Regions from separate parts of the Peribacillus sp. CSMR9 genome, predicted to be linked through region 2. Evidence: predicted binding sites of a transcription regulator. Region 2 holds the regulator's gene; each other region holds the start of a gene.
What was found. Region 2 encodes LexA, which represses DNA repair genes until DNA is damaged. Its sites were predicted from a motif close to CGAACATATGTTCG; they were not measured.

Region 1: N9I19_RS07245 (Y-family DNA polymerase) is a predicted target of LexA. The motif match lies at 5,742-5,755, and genes of this name have one in related genera.
Region 3: N9I19_RS05040 (YolD-like family protein) is a predicted target of LexA. The motif match lies at 2,634-2,647, and genes of this name have one in related genera.

The regions. Positions count from the first base shown of each region.
Region 1 covers NZ_JAOPHO010000008.1:83,580-92,296, reverse strand. The annotation lists gene N9I19_RS07280 (VOC family protein) at 252-683, shown strand; gene proC (pyrroline-5-carboxylate reductase) at 825-1,670, opposite strand; gene N9I19_RS07270 (MBL fold metallo-hydrolase) at 2,191-3,159, shown strand; gene N9I19_RS07265 (SDR family NAD(P)-dependent oxidoreductase) at 3,183-3,974, shown strand; gene N9I19_RS07260 (hypothetical protein) at 4,130-4,297, shown strand; gene N9I19_RS07255 (hypothetical protein) at 4,294-4,656, shown strand; gene N9I19_RS07250 (C40 family peptidase) at 4,736-5,395, opposite strand; gene N9I19_RS07245 (Y-family DNA polymerase) at 5,810-7,069, shown strand; gene N9I19_RS07240 (YolD-like family protein) at 7,096-7,428, shown strand; gene N9I19_RS07235 (iron-sulfur cluster biosynthesis family protein) at 7,631-7,954, shown strand; gene N9I19_RS07230 (alpha/beta hydrolase) at 7,995-8,717, opposite strand, start outside.
Region 2 covers NZ_JAOPHO010000013.1:12,267-20,983, forward strand. The annotation lists gene N9I19_RS08965 (LexA family protein) at 1-68, opposite strand, end outside; gene N9I19_RS08970 (helix-turn-helix transcriptional regulator) at 203-427, shown strand; gene N9I19_RS08975 (hypothetical protein) at 475-783, shown strand; gene N9I19_RS08980 (esterase/lipase family protein) at 1,525-3,057, shown strand; gene N9I19_RS08985 (hypothetical protein) at 3,303-3,584, opposite strand; gene N9I19_RS08990 (glucosaminidase domain-containing protein) at 3,888-4,502, shown strand; gene lexA (transcriptional repressor LexA) at 4,747-5,370, opposite strand; gene yneA (cell division suppressor protein YneA) at 5,526-5,837, shown strand; gene N9I19_RS09005 (YneB family resolvase-like protein) at 5,857-6,513, shown strand; gene N9I19_RS09010 (DUF896 domain-containing protein) at 6,579-6,812, shown strand; gene tkt (transketolase) at 7,036-8,717, shown strand, end outside.
Region 3 covers NZ_JAOPHO010000005.1:356-6,870, forward strand. The annotation lists gene N9I19_RS05030 (YHYH domain-containing protein) at 1-1,139, shown strand, start outside; gene N9I19_RS05035 (PH domain-containing protein) at 1,152-1,790, shown strand; gene N9I19_RS05040 (YolD-like family protein) at 2,269-2,607, opposite strand; gene N9I19_RS05045 (SpoVR family protein) at 2,865-4,277, shown strand; gene N9I19_RS05050 (DUF3888 domain-containing protein) at 4,612-5,022, opposite strand; gene N9I19_RS05055 (hypothetical protein) at 5,717-5,908, shown strand; gene N9I19_RS05060 (hypothetical protein) at 5,912-6,301, shown strand; gene N9I19_RS05065 (hemagglutinin) at 6,315-6,482, shown strand.

The DNA.
Region 1 (8,717 bases), on a different contig from region 2:
ATGAGGCAATTCCTTTACAGATGACAAAACAAGTATTCATTCGGCAAAGAAAGTGGATTTCCTACGTAATTTGCATGAGGACCGATCCGAGAAGGAATACTCTTGGAGCCGGTTTTGGCAAATGGTGAGCCTTGTTAGGAGATTTAAGAAGAAGCATTTGTGATGGTGTGGCTTGATGGTCAATCAAACTATAAAGGGAAAATGATTCATATGTCGAATTACCCTTTGAAGAAGAAAAAAGGAGGAATAGTATGAACAGAATTAACCTTATAACTTTAGGTGTTAAGGATATCAATGAATCCTTAAGGTTTTATCGGGATGGGTTGGGATTTTGCACATCGATAAAAGAGGAAGAACCAGCAATCGTTTTTTTTAATAATGCAGGAACGAAACTTGCTTTGTATCCTTTAGAGGAGCTAGCAAAGGACATTAATGAGAAAGCACCGCCTAAGAAACATGGTTTCCCGGGGCTTACGCTCGCTTATAATGCTAAATCAATAGAAGAAGTGGATGAAGTGATCAACAAGGCTGAAAAGGCCGGGGGAATAATCGAGAAATCACCTCAAGATGTTATTTGGGGAGGATACAGCGGATATTTTTCAGACCCCGATGGTTACTATTGGGAGGTTGCGTATTCGAAGGATTGGAGTTTTGATGAAACGGATATGCTCATTATAAAGTAACGCGCACTGCGGAAGGGCTGGAAAATCAAAAGACATGGACCTTCCCTATGCCTTCAGAAGTTGGATCATAAAAAGGGCTGTTGCCTTGCCACTGCCTATACGGGAGTGGCTAGTCAACAGCTGGTAATCATCATGTGCCTTTTACTGTGAAACTACATGCTTGGCAAGTTCTTTACTTATTTGATTGCCCATTCGCTTCGATTGCTCAGTCGCCTCTTGTACACAGGCAATGAATGCTTCTTGCACTTGATGTGCTTGAAGTGCTTTCAGACCTGCTTCAGTCGTTCCGCCTGGTGAAGTTACTTCCTTTCTTAGCACGGCAGGCGTTTTAGGTGATTTCTGTAACATATCGGCCGCACCCATCAGTGTCTGGAGAATCAATTGCTTCGCTGTTTCGGAATCGAGACCTATTTTTTCTGCTGATTTTTCCAATGCTTCGACCAAGTAATATATATAAGCCGGCCCGCTTCCTGATAAGCCTGTTACCGCATCTAGCTGGGCTTCGCCAACGACAGCTACGGTTCCTACCGTTTCAAAAAGGGTAATCGCCGTTTGTAATTGCGATTCTTTCGTGTGACCATTAGCCGCAAGGGCAGTTGCTGATTTTCCTACAGCTGCCGATGTATTAGGCATGGCTCGGACGATTGAGAACTGTTTGTTGGCGACTCCTTCCAAACTTGTTGTATGAACCCCGGCCACCACGGAAATGAACAGCATTTCTTCGCGAATGTATTCTTTTATTGATTGCATCGTTTCTAAAATATCTTTCGGTTTCACCGCCAGTACGACAAGGTTTGCATTCTGTACTAATTGCTGCAGCGATCTTGTGGCAGTTACACCGTATTCTTTCTTTAAATAATTTAACCGGTCATCATTGGATTTATTTGTTACAAAAATATTTGCTGGATCAATTACCTGTTGAGTCACCAGCCCCGAAATGATGGCTTCTGCCATTGATCCAGCCCCGATAAATGCGATTTTTTTCATATTTCTCGCTCCTTTTTCTTTTAAATTTTCGGTCTTTTTTTAAAAACAAAAAGACCCCTCATCCAATAAAGGACGAAAGGTCTAGCTTCCGTGGTACCACCTTTGTTCAACTTTTCCATAACAAATAAACAGAAAAGCTGCACTTGATTCCTCTAACGCGGGAATTACGTCAGGTTTTCCTGAAGGCTCATAAGGTAGGTTCAATAATGAGGGGGCGATGAAGCCTTTCAGCACATTCCGAGCTTCACTCTCTTTACGCCATCAATAAATTTACTTGGCCTTAATCAAAGCCATCCGTCTTTAATTACTTGTGATTATGAAGGATATATCAGTACTCTGTCAATGATAATATATGCATGGACGACAAAAAATAGACATGAATTATGTGAAAATAATGACAGTGATTAAAAATACATGTAAAATGGTAATTATACCTACATTTTATTGATAAGTGTACTAAAAATCCTGTCTAGCGTATAAAAAGATTTATATAAATATAATTTCTAAGGTGGAAAAGATTATGGCGAATTGGAATGGAGATATCGCAAAACTTGCATTGCCCACGCCATTTGCAGTGGGCGATGTAAATGTTTATGTTGTTAAAGGGGATGCTTTAACGCTAATTGATACTGGAGTTAAAACAAAACGATCAAAGGAAGCCTTGACTAATGGACTTGGTGATTTGGGTCTGGAACTGACTGATATCGAACAAATCATTTTAACCCATCATCATCCTGATCATGCAGGTGCACTCGATTTCTTTGAAAAGGATATCCCTGTTTATGGACATAAAAACAATCAGCGCTGGCTGACTATCAGTGATGAGTTCCTTGAAACCCATAATCGTTTTTTTCTTGATTATGCCACGAAGTTTGGAGTGGCAGAAGAGCTGAAAAATAAACTGATCCATAACCGCGACGAAATCAGCTTCCTTAGTCAACGGAAGCTGCATGGATATTTGGCTGAGGGGGATGAGCTTCCTGGTCTTCCAGGCTGGAAAGCGATCGAGACTCCAGGGCATGCGCAAAGCCATTTATCCTTTTACAGGGAAAGTGACGGTGTCATGATCGCGGGTGATCACTTGCTTGCTAAGATTTCACCTAATCCTTTAATGGAACCGCCTTTACTTCTGGGCGGTAAGAGGCCTCGTCCGTTACTGCAATATAATGCATCACTTCAGAAATTATTGGATTTTTCCATATCCACTGTATACTCCGGACATGGAACTGAAGTGGAAGGAGATGCGGTTGCTGACTTGATTCAATATAGATTCGAGCGGCAGCATAACCGGGCCATGCAGGTGAAAAGCATGCTTCAAGATAAACCTTTATCGGTCTTTGAAGTATGTCAGCAGCTTTTTCCGAAAGTTTACCTTCAGGAAGTGGGCCTGACACTTTCGGAAACGGTTGGTCAGCTGGATTATTTAGAAGATTTGGGTGAAGTCGAAACAGAAATCCAATCAGGGGTCATTCTGTATTCAATCGCTTAATGTTCTCAAGGAGGCTCACTTTTTTGAATAAGTTACAAGGGAAAGTTATTGTTATTACCGGTGCTTCCGGAGGGATTGGCAAGGAAGTTGCAATCCAAAGTGCAAAGCAGGGAGGCCGTCTCGTCCTCTTGGCCAGAAGCCTGGATAAATTACAACAGCTAAAGAATGAACTAATCAACCAATATGGGATTGACGCATATGCCTATAAGCTTGACGTTGCAGATACTGATCAGGTGACAAGGGTATTCAATGACATCCATGAACAAATAGGTGAAGTGGATGTATTGGTCAATAATGCCGGTTTCGGCACGTTTAAAGAAGCGCAGGATACGGAATTAAATGAAACGAAAGCAATGTTTGCTGTTAACGTCATTGGATTAATGGCCTGCACAAAGCTGGTTCTTCCGTATATGAAGCGGAGAAAATCGGGGCATATCATCAATATCGCTTCACAGGCCGGTAAAATTGCCACTCCTAAATCAACATTGTATTCTTCGACCAAGTTCGCAGTTCTTGGCTATTCAAACGCACTTCGGCTCGAGCTAATGGAAGATCATGTTTTTGTGACCACCGTCAATCCTGGGCCCATAGAAACGAATTTCTTTAACATTGCGGATGAATCAGGGACATATTTAAAGAATGTTGAAAAATTCATGCTTAACCCTGAAGATGTCGCGTCCAAAATCGTAGCAGCGATGCTGACCAATAAGAGGGAAATCAATCTCCCTGGCTGGATGAATTTAGCTGGGAAATGGTATAACATGTTTCCAAAGATCACCGAATCTTTAGGGAAAAAAGCATTCTTCAAAAAGTAGGCCAGACTTTCTATAGCGCTACAAGGCGAATAAGGTCAGCAATAGATAAAACAAAAGGGGAATGTCCAATGACATTCCCCCTTTGTTTGAAAAAATTTGAATAAATTGGTAACCATTTCATTGGGAAAACCGTCTATTTTTTAGGAGGGATTTTCATGAAGATGATCGTAAACCTTTATATATATATAATTGTTGCCTTTATTCTGGCTAGCTGTCAATCTTCTGATAGGAATATGCATGAGGCCATTGATAAGGGGGAAAAAGGTTTCATTACGGATCTTGACGATAAAGGATTTTGGTTAAAGGGACGTACTACAAGGTGACCAATGATACATATATTCAAGATCAACATGGGAATGATCTCGATTATGCTGACCTGGAAATCGGGATGAAAGTGAAACCATGGCACCGGGGCGGGGTCAAGAAAACATTTCCTGGGAAAGCGGAAGCGGAATTGATTCTTGTTTTGACGGATGCAAAAAGCTTAGCCGAACAAAGGGCGGTAACTGCTGCCATCGATCATGTCAGCAAAGCGGAAAGTCAGCGATTCATGATTCTCGAGGTCAGCCATTTGCCCTCAGAACATGTATATAATATCGAAATGATGAATCGTTCCAACTTAGATTCTTCATTCATGGTGACAGTTGAGGATTTAACGGATGAAATACTATATATAAAATAAAAGAAATGAATAAAACCGGACTGACTCATTTATGAATTCTGTCCGGTTATTTTATGGGAATCCGCTCACGTCCTGGATTTTATAAAGTTTTCGCACCTAAATATTTTGGTTTCCAATAAGAATTATCCATATCCGCGATGGCTATTCCTTTTGAAGATGTAGCACTAATGAATTGACCATTTCCGATATAGATCCCAACATGTGATACTCCTGTTCTTCCAGAAGAAGTATCAAAGAATACAAGATCACCTTTAGATGGTGAAGATACTTTTAACCCTGTATTTGAATAGAGCAATGATGTTGTACGTGGTAAGGTAATTCCTTGTGATTTCTGGAATACATAATAAATGTAGCCTGAACAGTCGAATCCAGTTGGTGTTGTCCCGCCCCATTTGTAGGGTTTGCCGATTAAGGTTTTTGCATAGCTGATTAGGCTTGTATTATTGACATTATAAACACCAAGCGCATTAAATGTGCCTCGGCCGGCAATTCCGTCGGCAGTTAATCCTTTAGCTTTTTGGAATTTTTTTACTGCAGATGTGGAATACGTGCCGTAATATGTAGTCAGTGAACCTGAATATGTGAAATAACCTTTGGTTTTTAAAAGTTGTTGTAGTTGTTTGACATCGCTATGTGTCATTCCGGGTCTGAGGGTTTGATCTCCGATATTTGCAAAGGCTTGCAGTGGGGTTAGCATCATGGCAGATGCAACAGCAGCTGAAGCGATCCATTTCTTCATAATTTTCATTTCCTCTCTATCTATCTCTCTTTTATTCTTAACAATATTATCCTACAATACCATTATGACAATTAGACATAATTTTGGTTACAGTTTCATTACAAAAAATGAGTAGTAAGACTGAAATTAAATGGACGAAAGACTGTTGAAAGCGGTGAGGGAAATTTAAAAAACTAAGCCTTTTGACTCATTCTGGATTATTCAAGCTCCTAATTGATCTGTTCTTAAAAAAACTATATGGATAATCAGTTTAAAATTGGTATTTAATCCGTTTTTAGGGTTCATTATATTTTTAAAGGAAATTGCATTAAAAAGTAGAAAATTGTATGAAAACTTCCATTGAACAAGAACGTATATTCGGTTAAAGTTATGAATATAATAAAAGCGAACGTATATTCTTGTTAGGGTGAAGAAATGATGGATTATGGGACAATGCCGAAACAATCAATTATGTGTATCGATATGAAAAGTTTTTATGCAAGCTGTTCAGCGGTCATGCTTGGTCTGGACCCACTCGATTGTTATCTGGCGGTGGTTGGTGATTTGAAGAGGACGGGGAGCATTGTGCTTGCGGCTTCCCCAAAGATGAAGAAGGAATTTGGCATCAAGACAGGTTCGCGGAGGTTTGAGATTCCGAATGATCCAAGGATTGTCGTCGTTGAACCCAAAATGGCGACCTATTTAAGGGTCTCGACGGAAATCACCCGCTTGTTCAACCGTTATGTGCCCAAAGAAGCGATTCACGTGTATAGTGTGGACGAAAGTTTTGTGAAAGTCGATGGTGCCGCTTCTTTATGGGGAGATGCCCAGGTGATAGCTGAAAAGATAAAAGATGAAATCGAACGGGAATTACAGCTCCCCTGTGCCATTGGAATTGGTCCGAACATGCTTATGGCAAAACTTTGCCTTGATTTGGAAGCCAAGCATAAAGGGATTGCGGAATGGAAGTATGAGGATGTGCCGAACAAACTTTGGCCGATTGCCCCGCTTCGTGAAATGTGGGGAATCGGCAGGCGCGTAGAAAAAACCCTTCATGGAATGGGCATATTCACGGTCGGGCAGCTTGCCAATTATGATCTTGAATTACTTGAAGCGAAGTTCGGAATTATGGGCAATCAGCTTTACCACCATGCGTGGGGAATCGATTTATCGGATATGGGGGCGACAATCATCGAAGGGCAAGTCAGCTTTGGCAAAAGTCAAATCCTGCTAAGGGATTATAAGGAGGAGCATGAGGTCAAGCAGGTCATGCTGGAAATTTGCGAAGAGGTTGGAAGAAGGGCACGCACCCACCGCAAGGCAGGAAGGACGGTCAGCTTAAGCATTGGTTACAGCAAGGATGAGTTTGGCGGAGGTTTCCATCGTTCGCGTTCGATTAGTGAACCGACTAACATTACGATGGAGTTATATAAAGTTTGCCTGGAGCTTTTTCATGAGAACTATAAGCAAAAAACGGTTCGGAGCATAGCGGTCACACTCTCGAATATTGTGGATGATAACGAAATGCAGCTGACTTTATTTGATGCTTCGCGCTGGAAAAAGCGGGAATTGAGTTACACGGTTGATCGAATCCGCCATAAATATGGACCCAAATCGTTATTGCGTGCAGTTTCGTATACGGAAGCGGGTACAGCCGTTTACCGAAGCAGGCTGCTTGGTGGACATAAGGCGTAAGGTCGACTTTGAAGGGAGGGAAAAGAATGATTCGTGATCGCGGCCGTATCAAATGGACATCGATGATGTTGCCGGAGCATGTGAAGATGCTCCGGGAGTGGGTGGTGGAGGATGGCCATGAAACGAAGCGCATCCTTGATGAGCAGCAACTGGAAGAAATGAATGTGGTAATGGGGGAAGCGATGGAGGAAAGAAAGGATGTCACGATCGCTCATTATGAAGGAAACCGGTATCAGCTGTTAATCGGCAGGATCCATTATTATAATGAGCTCACCCAAAAGCTTCATATCGTCGATCGCTTTCAGCAGGCTCACTATATCAAGCTTTCCGATATAGCGGATGTAAGGATAATGGAATGATGAGCGGAAGGGCTGTTCTCGAGGGACAGCCTTTCATATTCGAAACGATATCGGTTCTTTTTAATGTATTTTCTTCTTGGTGAAAGGGGATCATCGGGGCAAAAGATAATCTGGGCGATCTTGCAGAAGGAAGCAGTATCATTAACAGAAACATTTTTATCGTTTATAATAGGGAATGCAAAGATATCGGGAGGCATGGATCATGTATATTGAATGGACGGAAAGAGCGGCTGAGAAAATAGCCGATAAGGTTCAGGGAAAAGAAGGATATTTACAGTTGAAATATGATACTGATGGCTGTGGCTGCGTGGTAAGTGGTGTGACCGCGCTATGGCTGGTCAACGAACCTGAAGAAGGTACCGAAAAAGCGGAAACGAACGGAATTCCCCTATATGTTGAGAAATCAAAAATGATTTTTCTGGATGAAGTCATGAAAATAGACTTTGTTCCGGAAGCGAACAGCTTTCAATTAAAAAGTCCGAATCAAATCTTAAATCCGAGGATGAGCTATTTTAATAAAATCTAACTAGAAAAGAGGGAATCGTGGATACCCTCTCTTTTTCTGCTCAGACAAGTTTGAGAAACTGATCGATTTGATTTTCATATTCTTTTGGATTTTCATTATAAGATTGAGCGTGGGCCCCTTTTTTAGCGATGTACAGCTGCTTTGGGCCCTCTTTTGCTGCATATAATTCCGCTGTCATGGAAGCGGGAATGAAGCTGTCGTTTTCACTATGGATGAAGAGCACAGGGTTTCGGATGTTTTTCATATAATCGATGGGGGACACTTCATTTGTCCAATATCCATCACGGAGTTTGATGAACGTACGCCCAAGCGGAAACACGGTCCAAGAGGGAAATGGGATTTCAAGCTTGAGCTGGTGTTTGATCTGATCCTCGAAATTTGAAAATGGACAGTCGGCAATGTAAAAATCAGCACCATCTTCAAGCATTCCGGCATATAAAAGCAAGGTTACGGCCCCCATGGATTCTCCATGAATGCCAATATGAAGATCGGAACCTTTACGTCTTTTCAATTCATCGATTACGGCCTTCAGGTCGAATTTTTCATAATGTCCATAACTGCTCGTCTTGCCACCAGAATCCCCGTGCCGCCGGTGGTCATAAATGATGGCGTTGAAGCCGCGCTTAAGAAAAATATTCATGTACTTAATCGAATTGACTTTGTTTTCCGTCACACCATGAGAAATGACCACCCATTTATTGGTGTCATGCGGTTCGATGAACAAGCATTTCAAGGAATATCCGGATGGTGAGGGTACCCAAAT
Region 2 (8,717 bases):
TTTGCCAAATCTTCTTGTGTCATTTTTCTTTCTTTTCTTAACATTTTAATCCTTTCACCAATGTGCATATTTCTTCACCTCTAACTTGAATATACACTATGAGTGAAAGTGAGTAAACTTAAAGTGCGTGAATTTTACAAAAAATCGTTGGTAACTATACTTCAAGTGTGATATCATTTTTTTAGATAGGTGGTGACAAGGTATGACAAACGTTAAGTTTACACTTAAACAAGCGAGGAAGTATAAAGGGTTAACCCAAGAGGAAATGGCTAAAGTGCTAAAAATGGCCAAGAGGACCTACATTGACTATGAGCAATATAAGATTCCTCTGCGAATCGATAAGGCGTATATGTTCGCTGAATGTGTAGGATTCTCCATCGACGATATCATTTTTTTTGACCCTCATCTACACTTCAAATGTAGTTGAAAGTTCAATCGATATTGTGTGTCTATACTAGAGAAGCCATTCCTGGAATGAAAAATCTAATCAATAGTAATCCTAACCTGCCAAGGGACAAAGTTCATGGTTATGATGATTCGAGTGAGAATGGAAAGAAGGTGAAAAAAGTGGAAAGAGAAATTAGGTCTATTGAAGTTGCAGTAGGAGTTGCTGTTAGCACCTTTGCGATTGGAAAGGAAATTCGTGGAGAAATCATTGAGGATATTATCGTACACAACGGTGTATTCAAACTGTACAATCGAAAGGATGAGCTTATCACTGAAGTCAATTATCCAGTTCTCAGGGTGAAATACAGGTATGATGGGGGAGGGGTAAGTGCTTAACGGAGTTAATAATCCAAACTCCGAATCGGCATGCTGGTAGTGTTTTTATGGAAATGTACTTCGATGGCGGACCCAATTGTTATGGACTCACCCACAGGGGGAAACATTTTGATGGAGTATCATGAGAGCTGTTTAAGTGAAATGTATCGATCATTTGTATATAATAGCCGTTTGATACTGGAATTCTATTATGACAGCCAATTGCTGTGATTTATTTCTTACAAAGGACGGATTTCAAAACAACATGATTAGGGGCAATTGGACAGTGGCATATTCGACGGAAAAATTAATAATGTTGTTCATAAGAAAGTCAAGCCCTCTATCCTTTGCAGGAGAAGGGCTTGTTTTCTTTTTTTCTTCGTGTTTACTAGCAATCGCTATTAACATATCCTTCATAAGTTCTTCTGAAGCCAATCGTTCAGGAAGTGATGTGAACCAGATAAACTCATGTAGGCATCAAACTAACCCGGATTTTTTACAAGGCGCACTCTTTTTAACATCTTCATACTTTATCTCTATATATATAATTTTCTTCTAGTTTTTTTTTCCCATCTTTTATGAAGTTAGCAGGTAATGGCAGGAAAAAGTACAAATATAAACTAATGAATGATATAGGAGACCCGTAAAGGAGGGCATTGATAATAGGTGAATTCGAAAAATACCATGGGAGGAGAATAACAATTGAAAAGGAATGTAATCAATTATGTCGTTTTTCTTGTCCTCATACTAACCATATTAATTATGGCAAAGCCGAGCTTTTCCTCAGCGGGAAAATTGAAGCCGCCATCCGAAACTTTCAACCCAGGGGATTGGTTTCTGGGAAGTACCCCTCCCAATCTTGACCCAAATAAACCACCGATCGTATTTGTCCAAGGTAAAAATGGCAATTCAGCCAGCTGGTACGGTGAAACGGACTATCACGGTGTCAATGATATGTATACTAAGGCATACGAAGCGGGCTATCAAACGGTTTTTGTACAGCTTTACGATTCTGCTGGAAATGGATCAGTTAGCCAATATGCTAACGGAAGGCTGCTAGCTCAAATGCTTGCAGAAATCAGTAACCATTTCGGGGGCGAAAAAGTAAATATTATAGCTCACAGCAAGGGGGGGCCAGACACCCAAGCGGCTCTAGTACACTTTGGAGCACACCAATATGTTGGAAGGGTCATCACTTTAGCTTCCCCTCATCACGGTTCCAACTTGGCTGATTTGGCATATAGCTGGTATGCGGGCTGGCTTGGTTCCCTATTGGGCCAAAAAGATGAAGGAACTTATTCTTTACAGGTTGGTAAAATGGCGGAGTTTCGTTCTGTCACGGATAACCATGTTAACGCCCGGAAAAATATGTATTTCACCGTGGCCGGTATGAATAGAGGGCCGGTTCTTTCCGCTTTATCAATGGGTGGACAATATTTATCTTCATATGGAGAAAATGATGGTTTAGTGAATGTATGGAGTACGAAAATACCCTACGCGTCACATTTATTTACGGATCCCAACTATGATCACGACAATATTCGAATAGGTTCAGCTGTATTTTCAAGGATTGAACCCTATTTAAGAAGCACTTCTATTGCTGGGATTCCTGGTTTAAATGTCAATTATAAAGAAAACGTTGAAGATGATGTCATCACAACCGCTCTTTCGCAAACCGTCCTGGGAGATGTCCTGCAACAAAATGTCTGGAACGAACAAAGTTTCCATGTAAATGAAGCAGCTCCAAGTGATATAACCATATACACTGCCACAAATGATGTCGAGGTTGAATTGATTTCTCCATCTAATAAAAAGTATAGACCTTCCTTAAAAGTTCAATCTGCAAAAAATCAAACTTCCTTTTTTAATGGTGCTACCATACAAACATTTAATAGGAATAAACTTGAAATTGGTGACTGGAGAGTGCGAATGAAGACTAAATCACCAAAAGATGCATACCTTTTCACGGCACAATTTAACGAAAAGAATCCGATTATATTAAGTATGGCTGGTAAAGTTAAGCAAAAAGATGCTAAATTTATCATTAAGAATCCGATGAATGATAAAAAAAGGCCAATCAGCACAACATTTCTGGTTCATCTAATAGATGAAAGCGGGAAAGAAATTAGCGAAAAAAGCACAATTCAGGAAATGGATACCGAAAATTTTTCGGGTACCCTTCCAGAAGTGCCTAAATCAGGTGTTTATAATGTAACAATTGACGTCAAGGAAAAAAGCATGAATGGTCCTGAAAGAACCCGTACGCTGATTCGTTCGGTCTATATTGAAAAGTAGTGGAACTTACCAAAAAATCCCCTCTCTTAATTGAGAGGTTTTTTTAGGTTGAAATGTGAGGAGGTGTGAATTGGTTTTATTTACTTTACTTTGGGTTATGTTGATTCAGCTAAGTAAAAAGCTAGGCCGTAATTGCCATAAAGGAATGAATATTGGATTGTTCGATGGGAATATAAGCTAGTTTGGTCTCCTGGCAAAAACAAGATTGATGACCCGAGGCGTGTGCTATCATGTATAGTTCAATCCTACTTTTGATAAGATTCTCTATAAGACAAAATACTAGTTTTGAGAGCAGCATAGTTGCCAATGCTTGCATAGCCATAAAACCAGCCCATGAAAATTCCTGCAACCAAATGGTGTCGATGGCTGATGAAAATGGAAATGAATAAGCCTAGAACCAAAGCGATGGCAGGGATGAATTTTGGAGGAATTGGAAACATGACCTTAATAAGTTGAGTAAGTGTCATGATGGTAGGAATGGCTATCACTGCATCCCAAAAGTTTGTATGGATGGTTGGGAAGTCCATAATGTCACCACCTTAGAAGTTTTCACAATTAACTTTTACCATTTACAAAGGATTTATACCATATTAATTAATGCAATATAAACGATTGATCAATGAAAGTTGATACAACAAGTTTCGAAGACTTTCAGAGTTCAATGTGAAGCCGCTCAATGTATGCTTGCTCTTTTTTGATCATAGTGAAGACAATTAACCAAATATCAGTACCTTTTTTGCTGGACATGCTGTCACCCTTTTCATGGTTTAGAATACGATATGAATGAAGATAACCAGTTAAGAAAGTGAGTCTTAATAATGGAGGTTCTAATGAGCAAGGAAACGTTTATTAAGGAAATTGCTCCATATGCGCTGAAAATTCAAAAGGAATTTAAAATTTTGCCTTCTGTGATCATTGCACAAGCTTGTTTGGAGAGTGGATATGGGACAAGCTTTTTAGCAAATCAAGGAAAGAATATATTCGGTACAAAAGGTGATTTTAAGGGCGAGTCAGTCATTATACAAACAATGGAATACGTCAACGGTGCATCCGTTCAAGTATGGAACAAATTCAGAAAATACCCAACATGGGAAGAAAGTCTAAGAGATCTTGCCAATCTATATGTAAAGGGAACTTCATGGAATAGAAGTTTGTATACAGCCGTCATTGGAGAACAAGATTACAAAAAAGCACTCAAAGCAATATTCGATGCGGGTTACGCCTCGGATCCGAAATATATAGAAAAACTGGCGAACCTAATCGAAACAAGCGATTTAACTAAATACGATGAAAGCATCGAAGAGGTCTATCATATCGTCAAAAAAGGGGATTCCGTATCTGCGCTTGCAAAAGCATATGGTTCTACGCAAATGCAGATTCAACAGTGGAATGGATTGGTCGATCTTAACCTTATTAAAGTGAACCAAAGATTAAGAGTGAAATGAACATTTACAGGGAGCGGGGTTTTATCTCGCTCTTTATTAATTTTATGGTTTCATATTTTTCCTAAAGTACATATATCCAGAAAGCGATACTTTGCCTATCAACCGCCATAAATGAATAATGTGTTAATACTCCTATGAAAACACGCTTCTATTAAAAAAATATTTCAACCCTAGTCTTCCAAATGCATAATGATAGAATTTCGGACATAAATTAAACAAACAAAAAAAAGCGCGTTTAGCGCTTTTAATGTATTTGTCTATATAAGCCTATTACTTTTCCAAGTATCGAAACATCTCTTAAAATAATTGGTTCCATATTTGAGTTCTCAGGCTGAAGCCTTATGTAATCCGGTTCCTTAAAGAATCGTTTTACAGTGGCTTCATCATCTTCCGTCATGGCCACGACGATATCTCCATTATTGGCACTGCTTTGTTGTTTCACGATGACATAATCTCCATCATGAATTCCTGCTTCAATCATACTTTCGCCCATGATTTCTAGCATGAAAACATGGTCATCATGTGGAACCATGCTTTCGGGAAGCGGAAAGTATTCTTCTATGTTCTCAATTGCAGTTATCGGCATGCCCGCGGTTACTTTACCAAGTAACGGCACGTTCACGACACTAGCTTTGGGGATATTATTCGCTTCCTCCAAGTTCAGTATTTCAATGGCCCTCGGCTTGGTTGGGTCACGTCTTATCAGACCTTTACTTTCCAGGCGGGATAAATGCCCGTGTACTGTTGAACTTGATGCAAGTCCCACTGCTTCGCCAATCTCCCGGACGGAAGGTGGATACCCTTTTTGGCGGACCTCTTCTTTAATGAAATCAAGGATATCTTGCTGCCGTTTTGATAGTTTAGTCATATGTGCACCTCTTCTCCAATGTTCTTTGCTCCATTATAGCATGGCCCCCAACTCTATACAAACATAAGTTCGAATTTAGTTGTTGACTGAAACAAACGTTCGTATTATAATTTTGACATGACATACGAACGAACATTCGCTTTGGAGGGATATTTATGAAAAAAATATACAAAAATTATGTATATACGATTCTGTTAGCTGGATCAGTATTCATCTTTTCAATTTTATTCTCTTGTACATTGGACAATGATCAAAAAAAAGATTTCCTTTCTATAGAAGTAGGTGAAGGCGACACCCTATGGGGAATTGCCGAAAAATATGATGAAGCTGATTTGACAAAAAAAGAATTCATTGGTTGGATAGAAGAGCATAATGGAGTCAGGGCAGATTCGATTAAACCTGGTCAAGTCATTGTCATACCGGTTAAAGGGGAAGAACTTGTTCAGAATTTGGCAAGTCAGCAGTAAGCAGTGAAGGTAGGGTATTATGAAGGCAATAATCTATTGTAGGGTTAGCACAGAAAAAGAGTCACAGGAGACATCATTGGCAAGGCAGGAAGATGAATTAGTCAAATTGGCCGAAAAGTTGGATATGGAAGTTGTTTCCATAATAAAGGAGCAGGAAAGCGGTTATGAGTTAAACCGGGATGGCATTTTTGACATGATCGAACTATTTAAAGCCAAAGAAGCCGAAGTTCTATTAATCCAGGACGAAACAAGACTAGGAAGAGGGAATGCCAAAATAGCCCTTTTCCATGTCATCCTTAAAGAAGACGTGAAAATTTATACGCTCTCACACGATGGGGAAATAGAGTTATCGGATTCGGATGCCATGGTCATCCAGATAGTCGGTATTGTAGAGGAATATCAAAGGAAATTACATAACCTAAAAATAAAACGCGGGATGATAAGAGCCGTTGAAAAAGGCTACCGCCCTCAAAATAATCTTCAGAACCAAAGGAATTCTACTGGAAGGGAACGTATGGAAATTCCCATTGAAGAGATTATTAAACTCCGGGCCAATGGATTGACATTTGCAGAAATCGCAGCCACTTTAAGGGGCTTTGGATACAATGTATCCAAAGCTACGGTGAACAGGCGTTTTCTCGAACATCAACTAAATATACAGGAAAGTCAATCATAGAACTTGTAATTTCGCTTTTTTTTTAATACCATGACAATATCCGCAGATTACGAAGGAGCGAAATTATGCTATCAAAAGAAAAAATAGCCCGTATTAATGAACTTTCTAAAAAGGCAAAGGCTGAAGGTTTAACGGAAGTCGAGGCGAAAGAGCAAACCCAATTAAGAAGTGAGTATTTAGAAACATTCAGACGGTCCATGTCCGATACGTTGGAGCACGTGAAAGTCGTTGATCCAGAAGGTAATGACGTCACTCCTCAAAAGATAAAGAATATTAAAGAAAAAAGAAACTTACATTAATGCTTGGACTATTATCATGAAACACCCCATTTTAAGCTTTAAGGATTAAAAAGGGAGTGCATTCATGTATGTATTCTCCTATTTAGCTTAATCTAAATAGGGGACTTCTTTAATTTCCAGAAAATATTGTAATATCGGGGTTGTAAATAGTGTTTTTAGTTGTGATATTATGCTGGTCACTATAATATAAAGAGGTACATTACAGGAAGGGATGTTTTACGATATGTTAGATAAATTAGATGCACTTTCTATCAATACGATTCGTACATTATCGATAGATGCAATTGAAAAGGCTAATTCCGGCCATCCAGGCATGCCCATGGGTGCAGCGCCGATGGCGTACAAATTATGGACTGAATATATGAATCATAACCCGAAAAATCCAGATTGGTTTAATAGAGATCGCTTCGTTCTTTCAGCTGGTCATGGGTCTATGCTGTTATACAGCCTTCTTCATTTATCGGGCTATGGCTTATCTATCGATGATTTGAAAAGCTTCCGCCAATGGGGAAGTAAAACTCCAGGACATCCCGAATTCGGACATACCGCTGGGGTAGATGCAACGACAGGACCTCTTGGACAAGGTATTGCAATGGCAGTCGGAATGGCAATGGCAGAACGCCACTTGGCAGAAAGCTATAACCGTGAATCTTATAATGTGGTCGATCATTATACATATAGCATTTGTGGGGATGGAGATTTAATGGAAGGTGTTTCTGCAGAAGCGGCTTCATTAGCAGGACATCTGCAACTTGGAAGACTTGTCGTTTTATATGATTCTAATGATATATCCCTTGACGGCGACTTAAGTCAATCATTTAGTGAAAGTGTAGCAAACCGGTTCAAATCTTATGGATGGCAATATGTCCGCGTTGAGGACGGGAACGATCTTCAGGAAATTGCCAAAGCGATTGAAGAAGCGAAAACCGATGAGGCACGTCCAACATTAATCGAAGTGAAAACGGTTATTGGTTACGGTTCACCAAACCGTTCAGGTAAATCTGCTGTTCACGGCGCTCCGCTTGGTGCAGATGAGCTGAAGTTGACTAAGGAAGCTTATAAATGGACATTCGAAGAGGATTTCCATGTTCCAGAAGAAGTTTATTCTCACTTCAATGAATCTGTTGTAGAGGCAGGCGCCCAAAAAGAAGAAGCTTGGAATGAATTGTTCAAAAATTACAAAGAAGCACACCCTGAGTTAGCCGAGCAATTGGAGCTGGCAATCAAAGGTGAACTGCCTGCTGAGTGGGATCAGGAAATTCCGGTTTATGAAGAAGGAAAAACATTAGCTTCCCGTGCTTCAAGCGGAGAAGTATTGAATGCAATTGCCAAAAAGGTCCCTAGCTTCATTGGTGGTTCTGCAGATTTAGCAGGATCTAATAATACTGCCATCAAAGGTGAGACAGATCTATTACCTGGTAATTACAGTGGCCGTAATATATGGTTCGGTGTACGTGAATTCGCTATGGGTGCGGCTTTAAATGGAATGACCCTTCATGGTGGATTAAAAGTGTACGGAGGTACATTCTTCGTATTCTCTGATTATTTGCGTCCTGCTATAAGAATGGCAGCACTGATGGGACTACCTGTAACGTATGTCTTCACCCACGATAGCATTGCTGTAGGGGAAGACGGACCGACACATGAGCCAATCGAACAATTAGCATCATTGCGGGCAATGCCTAACCTAGGGGTAATCCGTCCAGCTGATGGCAATGAAACGGCAGCAGCTTGGAAAGTGGCTATGGAGTCTACAAATAAACCGACTGCCCTTGTACTGACTCGTCAAGGGTTGCCAACAATAAAAGATACTTCCGAAACTGCTTATGATGGTGTTTCAAAAGGGGCTTACATCATATCCGCTGCTAAGAAAGAAGAAGCGGATGCATTACTACTTGCGACTGG
Region 3 (6,515 bases), on a different contig from region 2:
ACACATGTAGAACAAATTGTGCCAGTTGGGGTCTTGAAACAGGAGAATACCATACCCATGGCGGTGCAAGTGAATCGAGTTCTAGTAATGATAGTTCTTCCGAAAGTTCTACTAGTTCGAATTCATCAGCAAGTTCCAATGATTCTTGGGATAAGGATTGCACGGATTTCTCCAGTTATGATGAGATAGTTGACTATTGGAACAGCAAGGGATATAGCAAGACGAATGACCCAGAGAAATTGGATGGCTGGGGAAATGCAGTGGACGACGGGATTCCCTGTGAGGAACCTAGTGGATACGATACCGCCAAGATTAACGGAAGTCCTGCTCAAATCGCAGAAAAGGCAGCAGTGCAGGACAAAACAAATGGTGAAAAGGCTGGATATACAGCTGGATTGGGTGCAGGTAAAAAGGGAGTAACTAGTGATTCAACTTCAAAAGGCTCTGCTGCTTACCAGGAGGGATACACAATTGGATATGATGAAGGATATCAAAATGGAAGCGAAGTGCTGGAAAAACAAAAAATAACTGCAAATAAAGAGGGGTACGCACTGGGAAAAAAACAAGATAAGTTAGTTGTGCCTCAGCAATACGCATCTATTAACTCCTTAAAGTCTTCATTCAATGAGGGTTTCAATAAGGCAATTGAAGAAAAGGATGAAGAGAAAAAGAAAGACTATATAGCTTTAGGAGTCAAAGATGGTAAAGCAGATATTATGAACGAGCCAAAGAGTGTAAAACCTATATTTATAGATGCATATAAACAAGGATATGACCAAGGACAAAGTGAACTTAAAAAGACATACGTTAAACAAGGACATGATGCAGCATTTAAGAACGTGAAATACAAAACGCCAAAATTGAATTCTCAAAAATACATTAATTGGTACAAGGAAGGATTCAAATCTAATAACAAAGTCAAAGCCATTCAAGATGCTGCTTACAACGCTGGATTAAACGGAGATGACTATATAGTAAAAGCTAAATACAAGCACGCCGAGCCTATTTATAAATATTACTTTGAACAAGGAGATCAGGAACGAAAAGAAAAAAATGCAGCTAGTTCAGGTGTCGTTGCCGCTGGGGTACTGGGTTGGGTAGGCAGAAGATTTTATGTAGCAAAGAAAATGCTGAAGTAAGGGGAGGTAGCGATGGGGATTTATCAAAAGATCTGCTATACGGTTGAGGATATATTCGTGAAAATTCTTTCAAGAAAACAAAACTCAGTTGAAGTTAAGCAAAAAGTCGTAGCGTATCGGAGTTCTAAAGAAGAATCGAAGTTACAGAAAAAGCACGAACAACAAGAAAGGAATAAGGAAAATCAACGAATTGCAGCAGAAAAACTGGAAAAAGAAAAGCAAGAAGTGTTGGCTATTCTTTCTGATGTGGTTGATGTTGATAAACTTAATTATACGAAATACGAGTTCCAGGAAGTAAAACGAAATAAACAATATTTTAAATCACTGATTGAAACTGTTTTTGAACCTGGTGAAAAAGGGTTAACGTTTATACAATGTGAGTTCGATAAAACTAAGAAGCAAGAAATAAAGGGTTATTTGATTGCAACCTCCAAAAAAGTGCTTTTCTTGGACTTGGGATTAAGAAATCTTCAAAAATTCAGATACCAGACAATACGGGACATTAATTGGTTTAAAGATGGCACTTTTGAAAAAGGGCTGTATATTCAATACGGAGTTAAGCGTTTAGAGTTCGATGAAATTTTTGACACAGAACAAATGAAAAGAGTAGGGAATGTAATAAAGCAAATAGCATATGAAAGAAGCGCATAAAGATTTAAGTGATATCAACATAAACATGCTGATTTTTTTATTAAATTGATTTATTAAACAATTATGTTGAAATTTCTTTTACCTCAAGATGTTATTCGTGATTTAAACGTGTTAATAAAAAAACCACAGACTCCGAAGAGTTTGTGGTTTATGCTTTTTAATCAGTTGTTATCTCTTGTATTCCTTCATTGATGTAAAAGAGTTTTTCTTCTATGCCTTGAAGGAAAATTCCCTCATCTAATTTTTTAATTTCCAAAAGATTTAACAAAAGCAACAAAAGCAACAGAATACCAAAGATATACTAAAAGTATGCACCTTTTTCATAGTTGGTTTTATCTCCTTTTTGATGAGATGAGATGCATTGATTAGAAGTATTATATATTGAAATTTCTTGATTATGTTTATTTTATCCTCTTTATCTTTTCATTTTTACAAGCAATTTTACTGTACTAAAATGAATGATTTTACAAACATTAATTTATATCTTTTTCACTCCCTTAATCGTTGAAAAGGGTATTCTATGTATTCGTTCGTCCAAATCAATCACTCGTAAATGTCCGTTCATTTGATCCACATAATGCACCAATCCTTCTACGGTTCTTAGCCGATTATTTTGGTATAGCGTAAAGGAAATCGGAAAAGTAAACTCCATTGAAGTGGCAATTAAATCATTCATTTCTTCCATGTATTGTTCATCCAACACGGGTTCGGGTTCATCGTAGTATTCCTCACCAAAATAATGCCGTAGCATTTTTATATGTTCAGGCAGCATCAGACTGGTCCATTTAATATTTCCTCTGTCTCGAATGGTCATCATAAATCACTCCTTATTTAGATTATAAACGAACGTATGTTCTTTATGAATGACTTTTTATTATAGAGTTGGTGATCCAAGATGGAATGAATTATTTTGTTTGACTCGTATCTTATTCATTTCCAAAAGTTTTTTAGAGGGGGCCATTAAGATCATTTTCCCTTGAAAATAACGCTTGAAATATTATCAACAATAATTGTTCCGTCATTTTCTTCTCTCTTTCTCATATTATGTGAGAAGGGGATTAAGGGGGGAACTATGTGAAAGTAGATGAACAAGAGGCTTTGAGTAGGGCGATTGATGAAATAACAGAAATCGCCAAGGGAGTAGGGCTGGATTTTTATCCGATGAGATACGAAATTTGTCCAAGTGAAATCATTTATACGTTTGGTGCTTATGGAATGCCAACGCGTTATTCCCATTGGAGCTTTGGAAAACAATTTCATAAGATGAAGTTACAATATGATTTTGGTTTGAGTAAAATTTATGAATTAGTTATTAACTCTAATCCTTGTTACGCCTTTTTATTAGACTCTAATTCGTTAATTCAAAATAAGTTAATTGTGGCTCATGTCTTGGCACATTGTGATTTCTTCAAAAATAATATTCGTTTTCAAAATACGAATCGAGATATGGTGGAAAGTATGGCTGCGACAGCAAATCGCATTCGCCAATATGAAATCCAATATGGAAAGAAAGAGGTTGAAACGTTTTTAGATGCGGTATTAGCGATCGAGGAGCATATTGATCCTGCTCTTCTCCGTCCTGCTTCCACCATCACATTTGAGGATGAAGAGGAAGAAGTAAAACATGTAGTTACCCCTTACGATGATTTATGGGGATTAGAGAAAACAGCAGGACCAAAACAAAACTCATCAGTAAGGAAGGACGGGAAATTTCCTCCACAGCCACAAAAGGACCTATTGTTATTTATTCAGCAATACAGTCATGAACTAGAAGACTGGCAGCGTGATATCTTGACCATGATGCGTGAGGAGATGCTTTATTTCTGGCCGCAACTTGAAACGAAAATTTTAAATGAAGGCTGGGCCAGCTACTGGCACCAACGAATTCTTCGCGAAATGGACTTAACATCGGGTGAATCAATTGAGTTTGCGAAGCTAAATGCTGGAGTTGTACAACCTTCACCCACAAGTATCAATCCGTATTACTTAGGTTTGAAAATGTTTGAAGACATCGAAGAACACTATAACAATCCAACAGAAGAAATGATAAGACAAGGCGTGAAGCCAGGATCAGGTCGTCAGCAGATATTCGAAGTGAGGGAAGTGGAATCCGATATTTCCTTTCTACGAAATTACTTAACAAAAGAACTGGTCACTAGGGAAGATATGTACTTATTTCAAAAACAAGGAAAAGACTATAAAATTGTTGATAAAGATTGGACCAAAGTACGCGATCAACTCGTGAATATGCGGGTCAATGGTGGATTTCCATACCTGACAGTCCAAGATGGAGATTACATGCGAAACGGTGAGTTGTATTTGAAGCATGAATATGAAGGTATTGAGTTGGATATGAAGTATTTGGAGAAGGTCCTTCCATATATTTATCAGCTTTGGGGCAGAGGGGTGTATTTGGAGACGCGGGTTGAGGAAAAAGCCGTTCGTTTCTCGTATGACGGAACTGGGATGCACCGTAAAAATCTATAATGAAAATTTGGAAGCTACAATAAAACCTTTAAAAGAGAATAAAGAGCAATGTGATTCGAATAGAATTACATTGCTTTTTACTTTTTTATAGGACGAATTAAGAGAAAACATGTTTCGGTTTTTTTATGATTGCTTTGTTAAAGATTAATTTTGATTTTAAAAAGACCACCTAATATGTGGTCTTCTTTAGTGCTTCCTATGGAACTAAACCAGCTAATAGGATGTCACCCGTTGTTCATTAAGCCAAAAAGGCCACCAAATGGCAGCCCCTGATCTTACTAACGCACATTTAGTTAAAGAAGAAAAAGTTGCCTTTAATTGCTGCTCTAAAGTCTTATTGAGACAAATGTTTGTAATCTAATATTTCTATCTTAAAACCATGATTACATTTCAGTTGTTTAAGCTTTTCACTGTCACAGGATGGAGATATTCTTAATTTAACTTGGTCGTCTACATAATCCAATGGTTCATTACGTTCGGAAGAGACTTGAATTTGTATATCGACATTGTAAGAATGATTTTCATTGTAACTTATGTCAACAATTCTTTGCCATTGCCAACTCAAATTACGTCCATACTCTTTTTCAATTTTCTTATCTAGAGTTGGAAACACAATATCTCCAAAAATATCCTCTGTTGTTCCATACCATCCTTCCACTTTTGAAACCGATTCTGCTTTAACTGCTTGTATAGGAGTAAAGGCGAATAAAAAAAATCCTAATAAGATTAAATATCGCTTAGCCATCAAGGTTCACCTCATATTTCTGTTTACTCCTTATTCTTTAGCTAAACTCAATAGTTATGCCTTAGTAAATAACCTGCCCCGTTAGCCATCCATGAAGCGCAAAAATCAGCGCTTCACCACAGAGAATGAAAATTGGCCTCTATGTCGATAATGTTTTAATGGCTGGCGAAGAAGGTCGTTGAACTATGGTGCCTTTGAGCCCATCCGTTAGTCTGACTCTGACGACCACGGTGTACCACCGACTGTCGCGCCCTTTATGGGTAGCACACATGGGAGATTAATCTTTTTTTGGTCGTCGCGCTAGCCTCTATTTAATTTGCTATAATTGGAGGTTTTTGTTTAACAATTTACCAAACTCAATCAGATCATTCATAAAGCTCAGCCTTTTTTTAAAAGCGTTTTTACTGGGTCTATTTTTTTTCTAGGTTTTTTGCTTTTTTAATTTTCATGGGAGTTCATCAAGAAAATCAACAATATTCTTTAACAGAGCCATTTTGAAAAAAATCAGGGGTGAAAAAAACGAAGTGGGCGAAAGCCTTGACCTAGCTGAACCTTCAGCCTAAACTTGAGCTAAGAGACAGGCTTAATTCAGTCAAATTCAATTTAAGCTCAATTTAGCCTCATTCTTAGCTCAAATTAAGCTTAAAAAAAAGGGGGGGTCCATGAAATACATTCAGGACGTGGTACGGGAGCTGTGGCTCAGCACACATGTTTTACACGGGTGGGAGAAGAACGGCTAGGGAACGACCCTGTCATTAAAGATCCAAAAAAGAACCATTCACGACTATATGACCACCATCAAATGGAACGGATTCAGTTTCTGCATGCTTTTTTGGAAGAACAGAAGAAAAAAGGAATCAAACGGACCGATCGAGAAGAGGTCTAGAAGTTGTTGTTTGAAGAGTTTGGCGGGGAAGTCATCGAAATCGAGAAAAACGAGATCGAAATGACGACGGTTCTTCCTAATTCCATGGAATCACTCATGGAATTGGTTGCGAATCAAAACAAAAAGCTCGCAGCGTTGGAGGAAATCATTCGCAAGCAGGTCAGCAAGGAGCTACCTGATTACACCGAACAAATCCAGGAAGTGAAAAATGAGCTTAAATTAAGCCAGGCACGCGAAGAGAAAAAGGATCAGGTGATCCAGGATATGAATGAAAAACTCGACAGAGCCGTGAATTTCATCCTGGAGATGGAAGAATCAGAGAAAAAGAAACAAGTGGCAGCTGCTGCTGAAGACGAACCGAAAAAAAGTCTTTGGAAACGATTATTTGGCTGATAGGGGTGAGAACATGTCAGAAGAACCAACATCGAACGAACTGAAAACCCTGATGCAAACAATCTTTGATGAGATGAGCGAACAGTTTAAGGAAATGGGTAAAGAGTTCACGAAGATGCACGTCCGATTCGACCATATCGACAAGCAACTGGAACAGATACGGGAAGGGCAAAAATACTGATTCTTGCATCTCTTACGAAAAGAGATGCATTTT